2 linked regions of the Saccharothrix espanaensis DSM 44229 genome follow. The protein of the gene in region 1 binds, or shares a complex with, the protein of each later gene. Links are inferred from orthologs where the notes say so. Each region holds a gene or a part of one and is shown in the gene's direction. Other genes may lie near its edges.

Region 1 (6,943 bases):
TGCCCAGCTTCTTCGCCAGCTTCTTCGCGCCGTCGGCACCGTCGATGCGCCGCCGCGTCCACTCGCCGTCGTGCGCGACCAGCACTACCGTGGTTTCCGTCACGGTGGTCTTGGGCTCGACGTACGCCTCGACCCCGCGCCGCTCGGCCGCCCACTGCTCCAGGTGCCCGGTGTCCGAGGACGTGGACGACCGCAGCACGCCGGGGCGCTGCTTCCTGCGAAAACGGTCGAACAGGCCCACCGGGCCACCTCCTGACGGGACTCCTGCGGACCATGGTGCCGGCGTCCGTGTGAAGGTGTGGGCAAATCCTCCCAAGAGGACACCGCGTCGCCGTCCTCCGCGAAGTAGTGACAAGATGGCAATCACCCGCGCGCACCCGCGCGATGTAAGGCAACAAGCCCTCCAGGGAGATCCCGTGACCGACACCTCCGCCGACCTTGTGATCCTCGGTGGCGGCTCGGGCGGCTACGCCTGCGCGTTCCGCGCGGCCGAGCTCGGCCTGTCCGTCGTCCTGGTCGAGAAGGACAAGCTGGGCGGCACCTGCCTGCACCGGGGCTGCATCCCGACCAAGGCGCTGCTGCACGCGGCGGAGGTCGCGGACAACGCCCGCGAAGGCGACCAGTTCGGCGTGAAGTCCTCCCTGGAGGGCATCGACATGGCCGGCGTGAACTCCTACAAGGACGGTGTGGTCAGCCGCCTGTACAAGGGGCTTCAGGGCCTGGCGAAGGCGAACAAGGTCACCCTCGTGGAGGGCGCGGGCACGTTCGTCGGCCCGAACACCGTCGAGGTGGGCGGCGACCGGTACACCGGCAAGAACGTCGTGCTGGCCACCGGTTCCTACGCGCGCAGCCTGCCCGGCCTGGAGATCGGCGGCCGGATCATCACCAGCGACCAGGCGCTGAACCTGGACTACGTGCCGGAGAAGGTCGTCGTGCTCGGCGGCGGCGTGATCGGCGTGGAGTTCGCCAGCGTGTGGGCCTCGTTCGGCGCGGACGTGACCATCGTGGAGGCGCTGCCCCGCCTGGTCCCCGCCGAGGACGAGTACGCCTCCAAGCAGCTCGAACGCGCGTTCCGCCGGCGCGGCATCAAGTTCAAGACCGGCGTCAGGTTCACCGGCGCGACCCAGACCGACACGACCGTGTCGGTGAAGCTGGAGTCCGGCGACGTGCTCGACGCCGACGTGCTGCTGGTCGCCGTCGGCCGCGGCCCGAACACCGCAGGCCACGGCTACGAGGAAGCCGGCGTCACGATCGAGCGCGGCTTCGTCATCACCGACGAGCGGCTGCGCACGAACCTGCCCGACGTGTACGCCGTCGGCGACATCGTGCCCGGCCTCCAGCTCGCGCACCGCGGCTTCCAGCAGGGGATCTTCGTCGCGGAGGAGATCGCCGGGCAGAACCCGAAGGTCATCGACGAGGCCGGCATCCCGCGGGTGACCTACTGCAAGCCCGAGGTCGCCTCGGTGGGTCTGACCGAGGCAGCGGCCAAGGAGAAGTACGGTTCGGTGGAGACGTTCGTCTACGACCTCGCGGGCAACGGCAAGTCGCAGATCCTCAAGACCGCCGGCGGCGTCAAGCTGGTCAAGGCGCCGGACGGCCCGGTGGTCGGCGTCACCATGGTCGGCGAGCGGGTCGGCGAGCTGATCGGTGAAGCCCAGCTGATCTACAGCTGGGAGGCCTACCCCGAGGACGTGGCTCCGCTGATCCACGCCCACCCGACCCAGACAGAAGCCCTCGGCGAGGCCTTCCTCGCCCTGGCCGGCAAGCCGCTGCACGTGCACGGCTGACCGTCGCACCCCAGTCAGCCGATCCCCGACCCACGCACGAGGAGTCAGCGAACGATGGCCTTCTCCGTCCAAATGCCCGCACTCGGCGAAAGCGTCACCGAGGGCACGGTCACCCGCTGGTTGAAGCAGGAGGGTGACCGCGTCGAGGTCGACGAGCCGTTGCTGGAGGTGTCCACCGACAAGGTCGACACCGAGATCCCGTCGCCGGCGGCGGGTGTGCTCCAGAAGATCGTCGCCCAGGAGGACGAGACCGTCGAGGTCGGCGCGGAGCTCGCCGTCATCGGCGACGGCGACGCGGCCCCGGCCCAGGAGTCCGCACCCGAGCCGCAGGCCGCCCCGGAGCCCGAGGCCCCGGCCGAGCAGGCCCCGGCGCAGGAGCAGGCACCCGCCCAGCAGTCCGCACCCCAGCAGTCGGGGCAGCAGGAATCCGCGCCCCAGCAGTCCGGGCAGCAGGAGTCCGGTGCCGCCGAAGGCACCCCGGTGACCATGCCGGCGCTCGGCGAGAGCGTCACCGAGGGCACCGTGACCCGCTGGCTCAAGCAGGTCGGCGACCCGGTCGAGGTCGACGAGCCGCTGCTGGAGGTGTCCACCGACAAGGTCGACACCGAGATCCCGTCGCCGGTCGCCGGCACCCTGCTGGAGATCACCGCGGGCGAGGACGAGACCGTCGAGGTCGGCGGCCAGCTCGCGGTCGTCGGCTCGGGCTCCCCCGCGCCGGCCGCCCCGAAGCACGCGCAGCAGGACCCGAAGCCCGCCGAGCAGGCACCGGCCCAGTCCGCGCCCGCCGAGGAGGCCCCCAAGCCCGCGCAGCAGGCCCCGGCCCAGCCCGCGCAGACCCAGCCGCAGCCGACGCAGGCCCAGCCGGCCAAGTCCGAGCCCGCGAAGTCCGAGCCCGCGAAGTCCGAGCCCGCCCAGGCCGAGCCCGCCGCGTCGGACGACGCCAACGGCGCGCCGTACGTGACGCCGCTGGTCCGCAAGCTGGCCTCGGAGAACGGCATCGACCTGGGGTCCCTCAAGGGCACCGGCGTCGGCGGTCGGATCCGCAAGCAGGACGTGCTGGCCGCCGTCGAGGCCGCCAAGGCCCCGGCTCCCGCGCCGGCCGCCGCGGCACCCTCGGCCCCGGCGCAGCGGGTCGCGACCGCGCCCGCGGACACCAGCGGCAAGCGCGGCACCGTGCAGAAGCTGCCCCGCCTGCGGCAGATCGTGGCGCAGCGGACCCGCGAGTCGCTCCAGGTGTCGGCGCAGCTCACCCAGGTGTTCGAGGTGGACGTCACCAAGATCGCCCGGCTGCGCAACCGCGCCAAGGCGGCGTTCGAGCAGCGCGAGGGCACCAAGCTCACGTTCCTGCCGTTCTTCGCGAAGGCCGCCGTCGAAGCGCTCAAGCAGCACCCGGTGCTCAACGCGTCGATCGACGAGGAGAAGAAGGAGGTCGTGTACCACGGTGCCGAGCACCTGGGTATCGCGATCGACACCGAGCGCGGCCTGCTCAACGCCGTGATCGCGAACGCGGGCGACCTCAACCTGGCCGGACTGTCGCACAAGATCGGCGACCTCGCCGCACGGGCGCGCAGCAACAAGCTGACCCCGGACGAGCTGACCGGCGGCACGTTCTCGCTGACCAACCTGGGCAGCAACGGCGCGCTGTTCGACACCCCGATCATCCAGCAGCCGCAGGTCGGCATCCTGGGTGTCGGCGTGGTCAAGAAGCGCGCGGTGGTGATCACCGACGAGAACGGTGACGACACCATCGCGATCCGCTCGATGGCCTACCTGGCCCTCACCTACGACCACCGCCTGGTGGACGGCGCGGACGCGGGCCGCTTCCTCACCACGGTCAAGAACCGCCTCGAAGAGGGCTCGTTCGAGGCCGACCTCGGCCTCTAGCCCCCGCCACCGAAGCCGAAGCCGAAGCCGCCCCGGGACCACCTCCAGGGGCGGCTTCGGCCATTCCACGCCCACGCTCCCCCGTCGCACGCCCTGACTCCGCCCGTCGCACGCCCAAGCTCCGGCCGTTCCACGCCCACGCTCCGCCCGCCTCAAGCCCCCGCACCGGCCGGTCCGCGTCACGGTTGCGAACCAGCCGAGGGACGCCGCCGGCCGCAGTGGTGGGCGCTACACCGGGGCCACTGTGCACCAGGCCGGTCACTGCGAGACGATCATCCCCATGCGGGTAGTCGTCGCGGGTTCGTCCGGTTTCATCGGCACCAGTCTGGTAGCCGCGTTGCGCGGCGCGGAGCACGAGGTCGTCCGGCTGGTCCGCCGCCGCCCCACCGCGCCCGACGAGCGCGGCTGGGATCCGCCCGCCGGGCACCTCGACCCCGGCGCGCTCGACGGCGCGGACGCGGTGGTCAACCTGTGCGGCGCCGGGGTGGCGGACAAGCGCTGGGACCACGCCCGCAAGCAGGTGCTGCTGGACTCCCGAACCGTGCCCACCGAGGTGCTGGCGGCGGCGGTGGTCGAGCACGGCGTGCCGACCCTGGTGAACGCGAGCGCGGTCGGCTACTACGGCGACACCGGCGACGAGGTGGTGGACGAGTCCACGCCGTCGGGCACCGGGTTCCTGGCCGACATGTGCCGGCAGTGGGAGGCGGCCACCGGGGCGGCGGCGTCCCGGCGGGTGGTGCGGCTGCGCACCGGCCTGGTGATCAGCCCGGCCGGCGGGCTGTTCGGCAAGGTCAAACCGCTGTTCCAGTTCTTCCTGGGCGGGCGGCTCGGCGACGGCCGGCAGTACATGCCGTGGATCTCGCTGGACGACGCGATCTCGGCGATCCAGTTCGTGCTGGAGCACGACACCGTCGAGGGCCCGGTGAACCTGACCGCGCCGAGCCCGGTGACCAACGCCGAGTTCACCCGCACGGTCGGTCACGCGCTGCGCCGGCCGACGCCGTGGGTGGTGCCCGGGTTCGCGCTCAAGGCGGTGCTCGGCGGGATCGCCGAGGAGGGCGTCCTGGCGGGCCAGCGCGCGGTGCCGAAGGCGTTGGAGCGCCACGGCTTCCACTTCCTGCACCCGGCGTTGGGCGCGGCGGTGGCGGCGGCCGTCGCCGGATGACCGGCAGCCCGCGCGCGGTGCTCTGCGCGATCGGCGTGGCCCTGGTGCTGGCGTCGGTCGCGCTCGGGATCGCGGTGCGCGGCGGCCCGGCGGGACCGGACGTCGCGCTGCGCGACCGGGCCCGTGAGCTGGGGCCGTTGTTCGTGCAGGCGGCGGACGTGGTCAGCTTCCTGCTCAGCCCCGGCATGGCCGTGATCACGGTGGTGTCGCTGGGGTTGCGCGCGATCCTCGCCCGCGAGCTGCTGGTGTTCAAGGCCGCGGTCTTGCTCGGCGTCGCGTGGTGCACGATCCTGCTCCGGTTCGGGTACGACCGGGTGCGGCCGGTCGTGTTCGACCTGCCGTCCTACCCGAGCGGGCACGTGACGGCGGTGACCGCGGTGGCGTTCACCGGGGTCGTGCTGTGCGCCCACCTCGCCCGCCGCCACCTGCGCAAAGCCGTGCTGCTGGCGGTCGTCGCAGTGGTCCTCACGGCGGCCAGCCGGGTGGCGCTGACGATGCACTGGTTCACCGACACGGTGGGCGCGGCGCTGGCCACGACGGGCGTCGGGCTGCTCGCGGCCCTGGTGCTCCGGCTGCTGCCCTGGCCCGGCGGCCCTCGCCCCGCGGGCCCCGCCGGCAGGCGTAGGGTCGAGCCGTGAGCAGTCCCGAACTCTCCTGCCGCACCTCGACGGATCCGATCGACGTGCGCGAGCTGGGCACCATCGACTACCTGGCCGCGTGGGACCTGCAGCGCGAGCTGAACGACGCCCGCGCGGACGGCGACATCGGCGACACGATGCTGCTGCTGGAGCACCCCGAGGTCTACACCTGCGGTCGGCGCACCGAGGACGAGGAGCGCCCGCGCGGCGGCGACATCCCGGTGATCGACGTCGACCGCGGCGGCAAGATCACCTGGCACGGCCCCGGCCAGCTGGTCGGCTACCCGATCATCGGGCTGGCCGAGCCGATGGACGTGGTGCAGTACGTGCGCCGCCTGGAGCAGGCGCTGATCCACGTGTGCGACCAGCTCGGCGTGCGCACCGGCCGGGTCGAGGGCCGCAGCGGCGTGTGGATCGCGGCGGACGACCGGGGCGTGGAGCGCAAGATCGCGGCGATCGGCATCCGGGTGCAGCGCGGCGTGACCATGCACGGCTTCGAGATCAACTGCAACGCGGACCTGGCCGGGTTCGGCGCGATCATCCCGTGCGGCATCCGGGACGCGGGCGTCGCGTCGCTGTCCGGCGAGCTGGACCGCGACGTCACGGTGGACGAGGTGCGCCCGCTGGCCCGCCAGGCGGTGATCGACGCGCTCAACGGCGACCTGCCGTTGACCGAGCGCACGCTCATCCGTGAACAACCGGTCGCCGCCGGCGTCACGTTCGCGGTGCGAACCCCCTGACAAGCCCGAATCGCCCCCTCTAGTATTCCGGAATTACGGACTACCAGAGGGGAGATCTCGTCGTGCTCCTGACTCGACGGCACCTGCTCTCCGCCTGTGGTGTGGCGGGCGGCACCCTGCTGCTGCCCGCCCTGCCCGCGGCGGCCGACCCCGGCCCCGACGACTGGCTGGGGTGGTTACGCGCGAACCGCGGTCACGTCGCCGCGGTGTTCGACGACGGCAGGGGCGGCCGGCTGGCCCACCGGCCCCACGAACCGCAACCGCTGGCGTCGGCGGTGCACGCCGTGCACCTGGCCGGCTACGACCTCGCGGTGCGGCGGGGCACGGCCGACCCGGGCGAACGCGTCCGCCTCGGCGACTGGGAGCGGTACTGCCTCGCCTCCGACGGCGGCGCGCACCAGCGCGCGCTGGCGGCGCTGAACCTGAAGTCCTCCAACGGTGTCACCGCCGACGACCCCAACGCCACCGTCGCCCTGGACGACCTGGCGGCGGTCGCGGCCCGGTACGGCGACGACGCGGCGGCCGACCACCTGCGGCACCGGCTGGGCGAGCCGACCCTGCGCACGGCCGCGATCCGGGCGGGGTGGCCGGACGCGCCGATCCCGTCGCTGCTCGGCCACCGGCTGCGGGAGGTGTTGGGCCGCGAGGTCGACGTGCGGCGGTACCTGACCGACCCGCGCCTGCAACTGGAGGTGATCGGGCGGCTGCCGGACGTGCCCCGGACCTACG
Region 2 (8,348 bases), 6.7 Mb from region 1 along the record:
TGCGGGCGGTCGGCGCGCTGCCCACCGTCGCCGCCCTGCCCGCGGCCTTCCACCAGCAGGTGGGCGAGCGCGGCCAGTCGCTGTCCGCGGGCCAGCGCCAGCTGGTGGCCCTGGCCAGGGCGGAGCTGGTCCAACCCGACCTGCTGCTGCTGGACGAGGCCACCGCCGCCCTCGACCCGCAGACCGAGGCGACCGTCCTGGCCGCCGGCGACCACCTGGCGGGCTCGCGCACCACGTTCGTCGTGGCCCACCGCCTGGCCACCGCCGCCAGAGCGGACCGGATCGTTGTCCTGTCCGACGGCCGGATAGCGGAACAGGGCACCCACACCGCCCTCCTGGCCGCCGGCGGCCACTACGCCCGCCTCTGGTCCCACAGCACCGGCACCCCTCACCTCACCAACACCCCACCCACTGACCACCCCACCGGCCACTGACCACCGACACCCCGCCCCGCCTCGCCTCGCCCCGCCTCGCCCCGCCCCGCCCCGCCTCTCCCCGCCTCGCAGTGGCGACGACGAGCGCCAGCGCAGCGGTACACGGCGGTGCCCGACACGGCGGTGCCCGACACGTTCGGGTGGCTGCGCGACGCGTGGCCGGCGAGGGCGGTCCGCAGTGTCCGCGCCCGCAGCTCCGATCACCCGCCACACCCAGGTCGGCCGCTCCCGTCCGGCTTCACCCGCCACAACCAGGACGGGCCGTTCGCACTCGGCTTCACCCGCTGCGGCCCGGGGCACCTGCCCGACCCACCAGGCACCAGGCGGCAGACGGCGGGCGGTGGCGGGTGTTCGGGGCGTGCCGCTCGGCCCGGGGCGCATGGCGTCCGGGCCGGAGCGGTGCCGGGGTTACAGGTCGGCCAGGAGTTCGTCGAGCTGCTCGTAGCCCTCGATGACGCCGCTGCTCATGCCGCTCGCCGCGGCCATGTCCCGTGCCTCGACCGACTCGAACACGCTCAGGCCGCGCAGGCGGGTCCGGCCGTCGCCCAGGTCCTCGAAGGTCAGGGTCTCCAGGCACACGCCGTCCGGGTAGCCCTCGAACGTGAACGTCTGCACGATCCGCTCACCGGGCCGGACCTCGTGGAACGAGCCGTAGAACTTGTACTCGCCGTTGTCGTCGCGGTGCACGTACCGGTAGCCGCCGCCGGTCTCGGCGTCCCAGCGGAGGACGTCCATCGTCAACCTGCGCGGGCCGAGCCACTTCTTGACCAGCTCCGGCTCGACGTGCGCCCGGAACACCGCCTCGCGGGGCGCGTCGAACTCGCGGACGATCTCGATCGTGGGCAGCGCGGGGTCGGCCGCGATGGTGACCTCGTGGTGCGTGGTGGCGCTCATGACGCTTCTCCTTCGTTCCGGGTCTGCTGGTCGTCTTCGGTGGCGAGTTCGGCGAGCACGGCGTCCAGTCGCCGGTACCGCTGCTCGGCCTCCCGCCGGTATCGCTCGATCCACTTGGTCATCAGGTCGAACACCTCCGCTTCCAGGTGCACGGGCCTTCGCTGGGCCTCTCGACTCCTGCTGACCAACCCGGCGTCCTCCAGCACCTTGAGGTGCTTGGAGACCGCCTGCACGGTCACGCTGTAGGGCTCGGCCAGCTCGTTGACCGTCGCGTCCGCGACCGCCAGCCGAGCCACCATGTCCCGCCGTGTGGGGTCCGCCAACGCCGCGAACACCCGCGAAAGCCGGTCCTCCACCACTGTCTCCTTACTCAACCTTGCGGTTGAACAAACCTTAGAACTCAACCGCCAGGTTTGTCAACCAGATCGTTGAACATACGGGTGCGGTCACTGCAAGCGCACGACCCGTCGCACTACGACAAGACCGTGGGCCGTCCTCGTCAGCCTGCCCACGGCGTCCCCAGAACCGCCTGCGGTCGACGTGCCCGAGGTCACCTCCGAGTACCGTGGACGTCCCCCGGTCGGCTGACCTCCTGGCCGCCCGGCCGGCAATCAGGGAGACTGGTCACGACCCCGCGAGCCTCGTCGGCGCGTGGGCTCCCGTACTGCGCACGGGGCGTGCCGAGCCTGTCGGAACACGGCGGACCTGCGTCAACACCTCAAGGGCAGCTCAAGCGGCCGGCACTCGATCGATGTCCGGATCGATCCTGTGATCGAGCCCTCGTTGCCCGGCCCCTCCTGTGTATGAAGTGCACCAGACGGGGGACTAGCCTGACCATGAGTGAGTCATTACCAAGAGCGAGATGGATAGAGGCGAGCGCCAGCCGTGTCCAGCAGCAGTCCGGCTTCACAGTTCGGCCCCAATGAGTGGCTGGTCGAGGAGATGTACGAGCAGTTCCTCTCCGACCCGTCGTCGGTAGACCCGGCCTGGCACGACTTCTTCGCCGACTACAAGTCGACGCAGCGGTCCGGCAACGGGACCGCGGCGGCAGCGGAGAGCGGCTCGTCGACCACCAGCGCTCCGGCCGCGCCGACGGCCACCGCCACCAAGCAGCCACCCGCGGCGAAGCCGGCCGCGAAGCCCGCGACCACGCCGCCGGCCGCGCCCGCCGCGAAGCCGGCGACGCTGCCGACCACGACGGGCAAGCCCGCCCCCGCGCAGGCCGCCAAGGCCGCGCCGGTGCAGCCGGCCGCCGGCCAGGAGCAGAAGCAGCTCCGCGGTGCCGCCGCCGCGATCGCGAAGAACATGGAGCTCTCGCTCACCGTTCCGACCGCGACCAGCGTGCGCGCCGTGCCGGCGAAGCTGCTGGCGGACAACCGGATCGTGATCAACAACCACCTCAAGCGCACCCGCGGTGGGAAGGTCTCCTTCACCCACCTGATCGGCTACGCGGTGGTCCGGGCGCTACAGGCGTACCCGAACATGAACCGGCACTTCGCCGAGGTCGACGGCAAGCCGTTCGTGGTCACGCCCGAGCACGTCAACTTCGGCCTGGCGATCGACCTGCCCGGCAAGGACGGCAGCCGCACGCTGGTCGTCGCGTCGGTCAAGGGCTGCGAGAACATGACGTTCACGCAGTTCTGGCAGGCCTACGAGGACCTGATCCGCAAGGCCCGCGGCGGCTCGCTGACCACCGAGGACTTCTCCGGCACGACGATCTCGCTGACCAACCCGGGCACGATCGGCACGAACCACTCGGTGCCGCGGCTGACCGCGGGGCAAGGCGCGATCATCGGCGTCGGCGCGATGGAGTACCCCGCGCACTTCCAGGGCACCAGCGAGCAGGCCCTGGTCGAGATGGGCGTCAGCAAGATCATCACGCTGACCTCCACCTACGACCACCGGATCATCCAGGGCGCCGAGTCCGGCGAGTTCCTCAAGCGGATCCACCAGCTCCTGCTCGGCGAGGACGGCTTCTACGACGACGTCTTCACGTCGCTGCGGCTGCCGTACGAGCCGATCCGCTGGGTCGCCGACATCCCCGAGGGCGCGGTCGACAAGACCGCCCGGGTGATCGAGCTGATCGACGCGTTCCGCACCCGCGGCCACCTGATGGCCGACACCGACCCGCTGAACTACCGCCAGCGCAGCCACCGCGACCTGGACGTGCTCTCGCACGGCCTGACGCTGTGGGACCTGGACCGGGAGTTCCCGGTCGGCGGGTTCGGCGGCCAGGAGCGGATGCGGCTGCGGGACATCCTGGGCGTGCTGCGCAACTCGTACTGCCGCACGGTCGGCGTCGAGTACATGCACATCCTCGACCCCGAGGAGCGCCTCTGGATCCAGGAGCGCGTCGAGGTGCCGCACGAGAAGCCGCCGGCGACCGTGCAGAAGTACATCCTCTCCAAGCTCAACGCGGCCGAGGCGTTCGAGACGTTCCTCCAGACCAAGTACGTCGGCCAGAAGCGGTTCTCGCTGGAAGGCGGCGAGACCGTCATCCCGCTGCTGGACGCGGTGCTGGACAAGGCCGCCGAGCACGAGCTGGACGAGGTCGTCATCGGCATGCCGCACCGCGGCCGGCTCAACGTGCTGGCCAACATCGTCGGCAAGCCGATCTCGCAGATCTTCCGCGAGTTCGAGGGCAACCTCGACCCCGGCCAGGCGCACGGCTCCGGTGACGTCAAGTACCACCTGGGCGCCGAGGGCAAGTACTTCCGGATGTTCGGCGACGGCGAGACCAAGGTGTCGCTGACCGCGAACCCGTCGCACCTGGAGGCCGTGGACCCGGTGCTGGAGGGCATCGTCCGGGCCAAGCAGGACGCGCTGGACATGGGCGGCGAGGGCTTCACCGTGCTGCCGGTCGCGATGCACGGCGACGCCGCGTTCGCGGGCCAGGGCGTGGTCGCCGAGACGCTGAACCTGGCGCTGGTGCGCGGTTACCGCACCGGCGGCACGGTGCACGTCGTGGTGAACAACCAGGTCGGCTTCACCACCGCGCCGGAGAACTCGCGCTCCTCGAAGTACTCGACCGACGTCGCGAAGATGATCGGCGCGCCGGTCTTCCACGTCAACGGCGACGACCCGGAGGCGTGCTACTGGGTCGCGAAGCTGGCCGTGGACTACCGGCAGGCGTTCAACAAGGACGTCGTCATCGACATGGTCTGCTACCGCCGCCGGGGCCACAACGAGGGCGACGACCCCTCGATGACCCAGCCGGCGATGTACGACGTGATCGACACCAAGCGCTCGGTGCGCAAGACCTACACCGAGTCGCTGATCGGTCGCGGCGACATCTCGGTGGAGGAGGCCGAGAAGGCCCTCCAGGACTTCTCCTCGCAGCTGGAGCACGTCTTCAACGAGGTGCGCGAGCTGGAGAAGCACCCGGCGAAGATGTCGCCGTCGATCGAGCAGGAGCAGCAGGTCCCGGCCAAGCTGCCCACCGGCATCGACCGCTCGGTGATCGAGCGGATCGCCGACGCGCACGTCAACCTGCCTGAGGGCTTCACCCCGCACCCGAGGGTCAAGCCGGTGCTGGAGCGGCGCGCCAAGATGGCCCGCGAGGGCGGCATCGACTGGGCGTTCGCCGAGCTGCTCGCGTTCGGGTCGCTGGTGCTGGAGGGCCGCACGGTCCGCCTGGCGGGCCAGGACTCGCGGCGCGGCACGTTCGTGCAGCGGCACGCCACGCTGGTGGACCGCAAGCGGTCCGAGGAGTACACGCCGCTGCAGAACCTGTCCGACGAGCAGGGCAAGTTCATGGTCTACGACTCGGTGCTCTCCGAGTTCGCGGCGCTGGGCTTCGAGTACGGCTACTCGGTGGCCAACCCGGACGCGCTGGTGCTGTGGGAGGCGCAGTTCGGCGACTTCGTCAACGGCGCGCAGCCGATCATCGACGAGTTCATCTCCTCCGGTGAGGCGAAGTGGGGCCAGGTCTCCGACGTCGTGCTGCTGCTGCCGCACGGCCACGAGGGCCAGGGCCCGGACCACACGTCGGGCCGCATCGAGCGCTTCCTCCAGCTGTGCGCGGAGGGCTCGATGACCATCGCGGTGCCCTCGACGCCGGCGAACTACTTCCACCTGCTGCGCCGGCACGCCCTCGACGGGGTGAACCGCCCGCTGGTGGTGTTCACGCCCAAGTCGATGCTGCGCCTGAAGTCGGCGACGTCGCCGGTCGAGCCGTTCGTCGAGGAGCGCTTCCACTCGGTGATCGACGACCCGACGAAGCCGGACCCGCAGGGCGTCACGAAGATCGTGCTGTGCAGCGGCAAGGTGTACTACGAGCTGGCCGCCGAGCAGGAGAAGCAGGGCCGCAAGGACACCGCCGTGGTCCGGGTGGAGCAGCTCTACCCGGTGCCGGCCCGGAAGCTGACCGAGGCGCTGGAGCGCTACCCGAACGCGACCGAGGTGCGCTGGGTGCAGGAGGAGCCGGCGAACCAGGGTGCCTGGCCGTTCTTCGGCCTGGCGCTGCCGGAGCTGCTGCCGAGCCGGTTCGCGATCAAGCGCGTCTCGCGCCGCCCGATGGCCGCCCCGTCCGCGGGGTCGTCGAAGGTGCACGAGGTCGAGCAGCGCGAGCTGATCGCGAAGGCGTTCGAGTAGGCCGCGATGTACTTCACCGACCGCGGCATCGAGGAGCTGGAGGCCCGCCGGGGCGAGGAGGAAGTGAGCCTCGCCTGGCTGGCCGACAAGCTGCGCGCCTTCGTGGACGCGAACCCGGAGTTCGAGACGCCGATCGAACGCCTGGCCACCTACCTGGCCCGGGACGACGAAGACGACCCCGAGGACTGATCGAGTCCTGACGAACGCCCCCGCGACCTGGTCGCGGGGGCGTTCGTCGTCTCAACGGCCGGAGCGCGCCGGCGCGGCACTCACCGTCACGTGCACGACCGGACGGCACTCGTTGGCGCGCACACGGCCGGACGGCACTCGTTGCCGGGCACACGACCGGACGGCGCAACGGACGTGGTCCGTGAAGACGCCGGAGCCCGGAGAACCTCTCGGCACGGCGGAGAACCGCACCGCAAAGCCTCGTTCCCCGCGCTCCGCTGCGGTTGAGATCCGCGCAACCCCGCCGGGGAGGGCGGGCACTGGTCTGGGGAGGCCGGTACGTGGGGGGCGTCTTGGCTTCGGGCGGGCGAGTGCGGGCGAGTGACGCCGACGCGGTGCCCTTACACGTCTTGCTGCTGCTTTCCGCCTTGTCCGCGGCGGTCGTCGCGCAGGGCGGGTACTACCTGCCCGGTCGGGTGCTCTCCGCCGTTCTCGCCGGCACCGCCTTGGTCATCGCGTTGCGCGACCGGCCTCGGGACCTCTTCCTCCCACTCGCGTGCGGCGGCCTCGCCGTGTGGGCGTTCCTGCGCGCAGTGGTGGGCGGCGAGCCGTTGTCCGCCGTTCCGACGATCGTCGCGCTCGGGGTGCTCGCCGCCGCTTTCCTTGCGGCGCAACGCACCGACGTGCGGCAGCGGGAACTGTGCGCCAAGGCCGTGATCGGGCTCGGCGCGCTCGCGGCGCTCGCCGGCTGGGCGGCGGTCGTGTGGCGGGTGCCGTCGTGGTCGGTGGTGGCCGACGGGCTGGCACGCGCGGGATCGACCATCACCTACCCCAACGCGGCGGCGGCGTTGTTCGCGGCGCTCGCGGTGGTGGCGATCTCGCTGCCTTCGGCGTGGCACGCGGGCGCGGCGTGCGTGCTGCTGACCGGCCTGGGTGCGACGCTGAGCCGGGCGGGGCTGCTCGCCCTGGTGTCCGGGCTGGTCGCGGCCGGGTTCCTGGCCGGGTGGCGACGGACCGCGCGGCACGCCGCCGGTCCGGTGCTGGGTGCCGTGGTCGCGGTCGGCGCGCTCGTCCCGTCGTTCCCGGTCGCCACCCCGGCCCACCACCTGCTCGCGGTGGGCGGCCTGTTGGCGGGCGTGGGGCTCGCCGCGGGGCTGACCCGGGTCGACGGCCGGGTGCAAGTGATCACCGCCGCGACCGTGCTCGTGGTGGGCGGGGTCGCGCTGGTCGCGCGCGGGAACCTGCTCGGCGACCGGCTGTCGCTGAGTTCCCCGGACCGCGCCGGCGCGACGGACGCCGCGCTGCACCTGATCGCGGCGAACCCGCTGACCGGTGTCGGGCCCGGCCGGGGCTGGTTCGCGTTCGACCGCGACGGCCCGCGCGTCATGCGTTACGCCCACAACGAGTACCTCCAAGTGCTCGTCGAACTGGGCGCCATCGGGTTGGTGCTGCTGGGAGTCCTGCTGTACGCGGTGTTCCGCGCGGCGCGCACGCGGGTCGACGGCCCGTGGGCGGGTGCCGTCGCGGGCGTGCTCGTCCTCGCCGTGCACAGCGGTTTCGACTTCCTGTGGCACCTGCCCGTCACCTTGCTGGCCGCCGGACTGCTCCTCGGCCTCGCCTCACCCCTACCGAAACCCAAGGAGACCCCGTGAAGATGTCGTTCCGCGCGGCGCGCTCGGCCAGGACCATGGCGGTGCTCGCCATCGCCGCGGGTGCCGTCGTGGCGTCCGCGATCCCCGGCAACGCCGACGTGAGCACCCAGTCGCCCTCGGTCGGCGGCATCAGGGTCGAGTCGCCCGCCAAGCTCCAGGCAGGCGGCGCGGCGATCATCGTCCCGGTCACGGCGGTCTGCCAACCCGGGTCCTACGCCTACGTCAACGTCCAGGTCACCCAGCGGGTGGGCAACGCCCTGGCCACCGGCAGCGGCAGCACCCGGATCAACAACTGCACCGGCACCTCCGAGGACGTCCGGATCGCGGTGCACGCCCAGGTGCAGGGCAAGGCGTTCCGCACGGGCGCGGCCTTCGCCTCGGCCACGCTGAACGGCCCGTTCCCCGGCCCGTTCGAGGACTACCGCGAGATCAAGATCGCCGACTGACCCCGACCGGCGGGGCGCCCCACCCGCGCCCCGCCACCGCCGGCCGGCAGGAATCCGGCGGGTGGAGATCAGGGCCGGCAGGGGTCACGTCGGCAGCGATCAGGCCGGCAAGGATCACGTCGGCAGGCGGTCAGGTCGGCGGGGGTTCGACGTCGCAGTCC

What was found.
Region 2: sucB (region 1) and BN6_RS36380 share a complex: the UniProt entries of both Bacillus subtilis proteins name them as parts of the 2-oxoglutarate dehydrogenase (OGDH) complex. The link is inferred for Saccharothrix espanaensis DSM 44229 from one-to-one orthologs.

The regions. Positions count from the first base shown.
Region 1 is NC_019673.1:1,649,331-1,656,273, reverse strand. What follows is about bases 1,376-4,256. They hold sucB (2-oxoglutarate dehydrogenase, E2 component, dihydrolipoamide succinyltransferase), read left to right. Parts: upstream 1,376-1,841; coding sequence 1,842-3,671; downstream 3,672-4,256. Other genes in these bases: BN6_RS07845 (TIGR01777 family oxidoreductase), read left to right, coding at 3,952-4,256; lpdA (dihydrolipoyl dehydrogenase), read left to right, coding at 1,376-1,787. Also shown: BN6_RS07860 (hypothetical protein), read right to left, coding at 1-241; more of lpdA, read left to right, coding at 417-1,375; more of BN6_RS07845, read left to right, coding at 4,257-4,836; BN6_RS07840 (phosphatase PAP2 family protein), read left to right, coding at 4,833-5,474; lipoyl(octanoyl) transferase LipB, read left to right, coding at 5,471-6,214; BN6_RS07830 (serine hydrolase), read left to right, coding at 6,277-6,943. UniProt on the Bacillus subtilis protein: E2 component of the 2-oxoglutarate dehydrogenase (OGDH) complex which catalyzes the second step in the conversion of 2-oxoglutarate to succinyl-CoA and CO(2).
Region 2 is NC_019673.1:8,320,359-8,328,706, forward strand. What follows is about bases 1,836-6,121. They hold BN6_RS36380 (multifunctional oxoglutarate decarboxylase/oxoglutarate dehydrogenase thiamine pyrophosphate-binding subunit/dihydrolipoyllysine-residue succinyltransferase subunit), read left to right. Parts: upstream 1,836-2,213; coding sequence 2,214-5,921; downstream 5,922-6,121. Other genes in these bases: BN6_RS36385 (DUF6104 family protein), read left to right, coding at 5,928-6,110. In the rest of the region: BN6_RS36365 (ABC transporter ATP-binding protein), read left to right, coding at 1-434; BN6_RS36370 (SRPBCC family protein), read right to left, coding at 843-1,328; BN6_RS36375 (ArsR/SmtB family transcription factor), read right to left, coding at 1,325-1,687; BN6_RS36390 (O-antigen ligase family protein), read left to right, coding at 6,500-7,741; BN6_RS36395 (hypothetical protein), read left to right, coding at 7,738-8,187; fxsT (FxSxx-COOH system tetratricopeptide repeat protein), read right to left, coding at 8,318-8,348. UniProt on the Bacillus subtilis protein: E1 component of the 2-oxoglutarate dehydrogenase (OGDH) complex which catalyzes the decarboxylation of 2-oxoglutarate, the first step in the conversion of 2-oxoglutarate to succinyl-CoA and CO(2).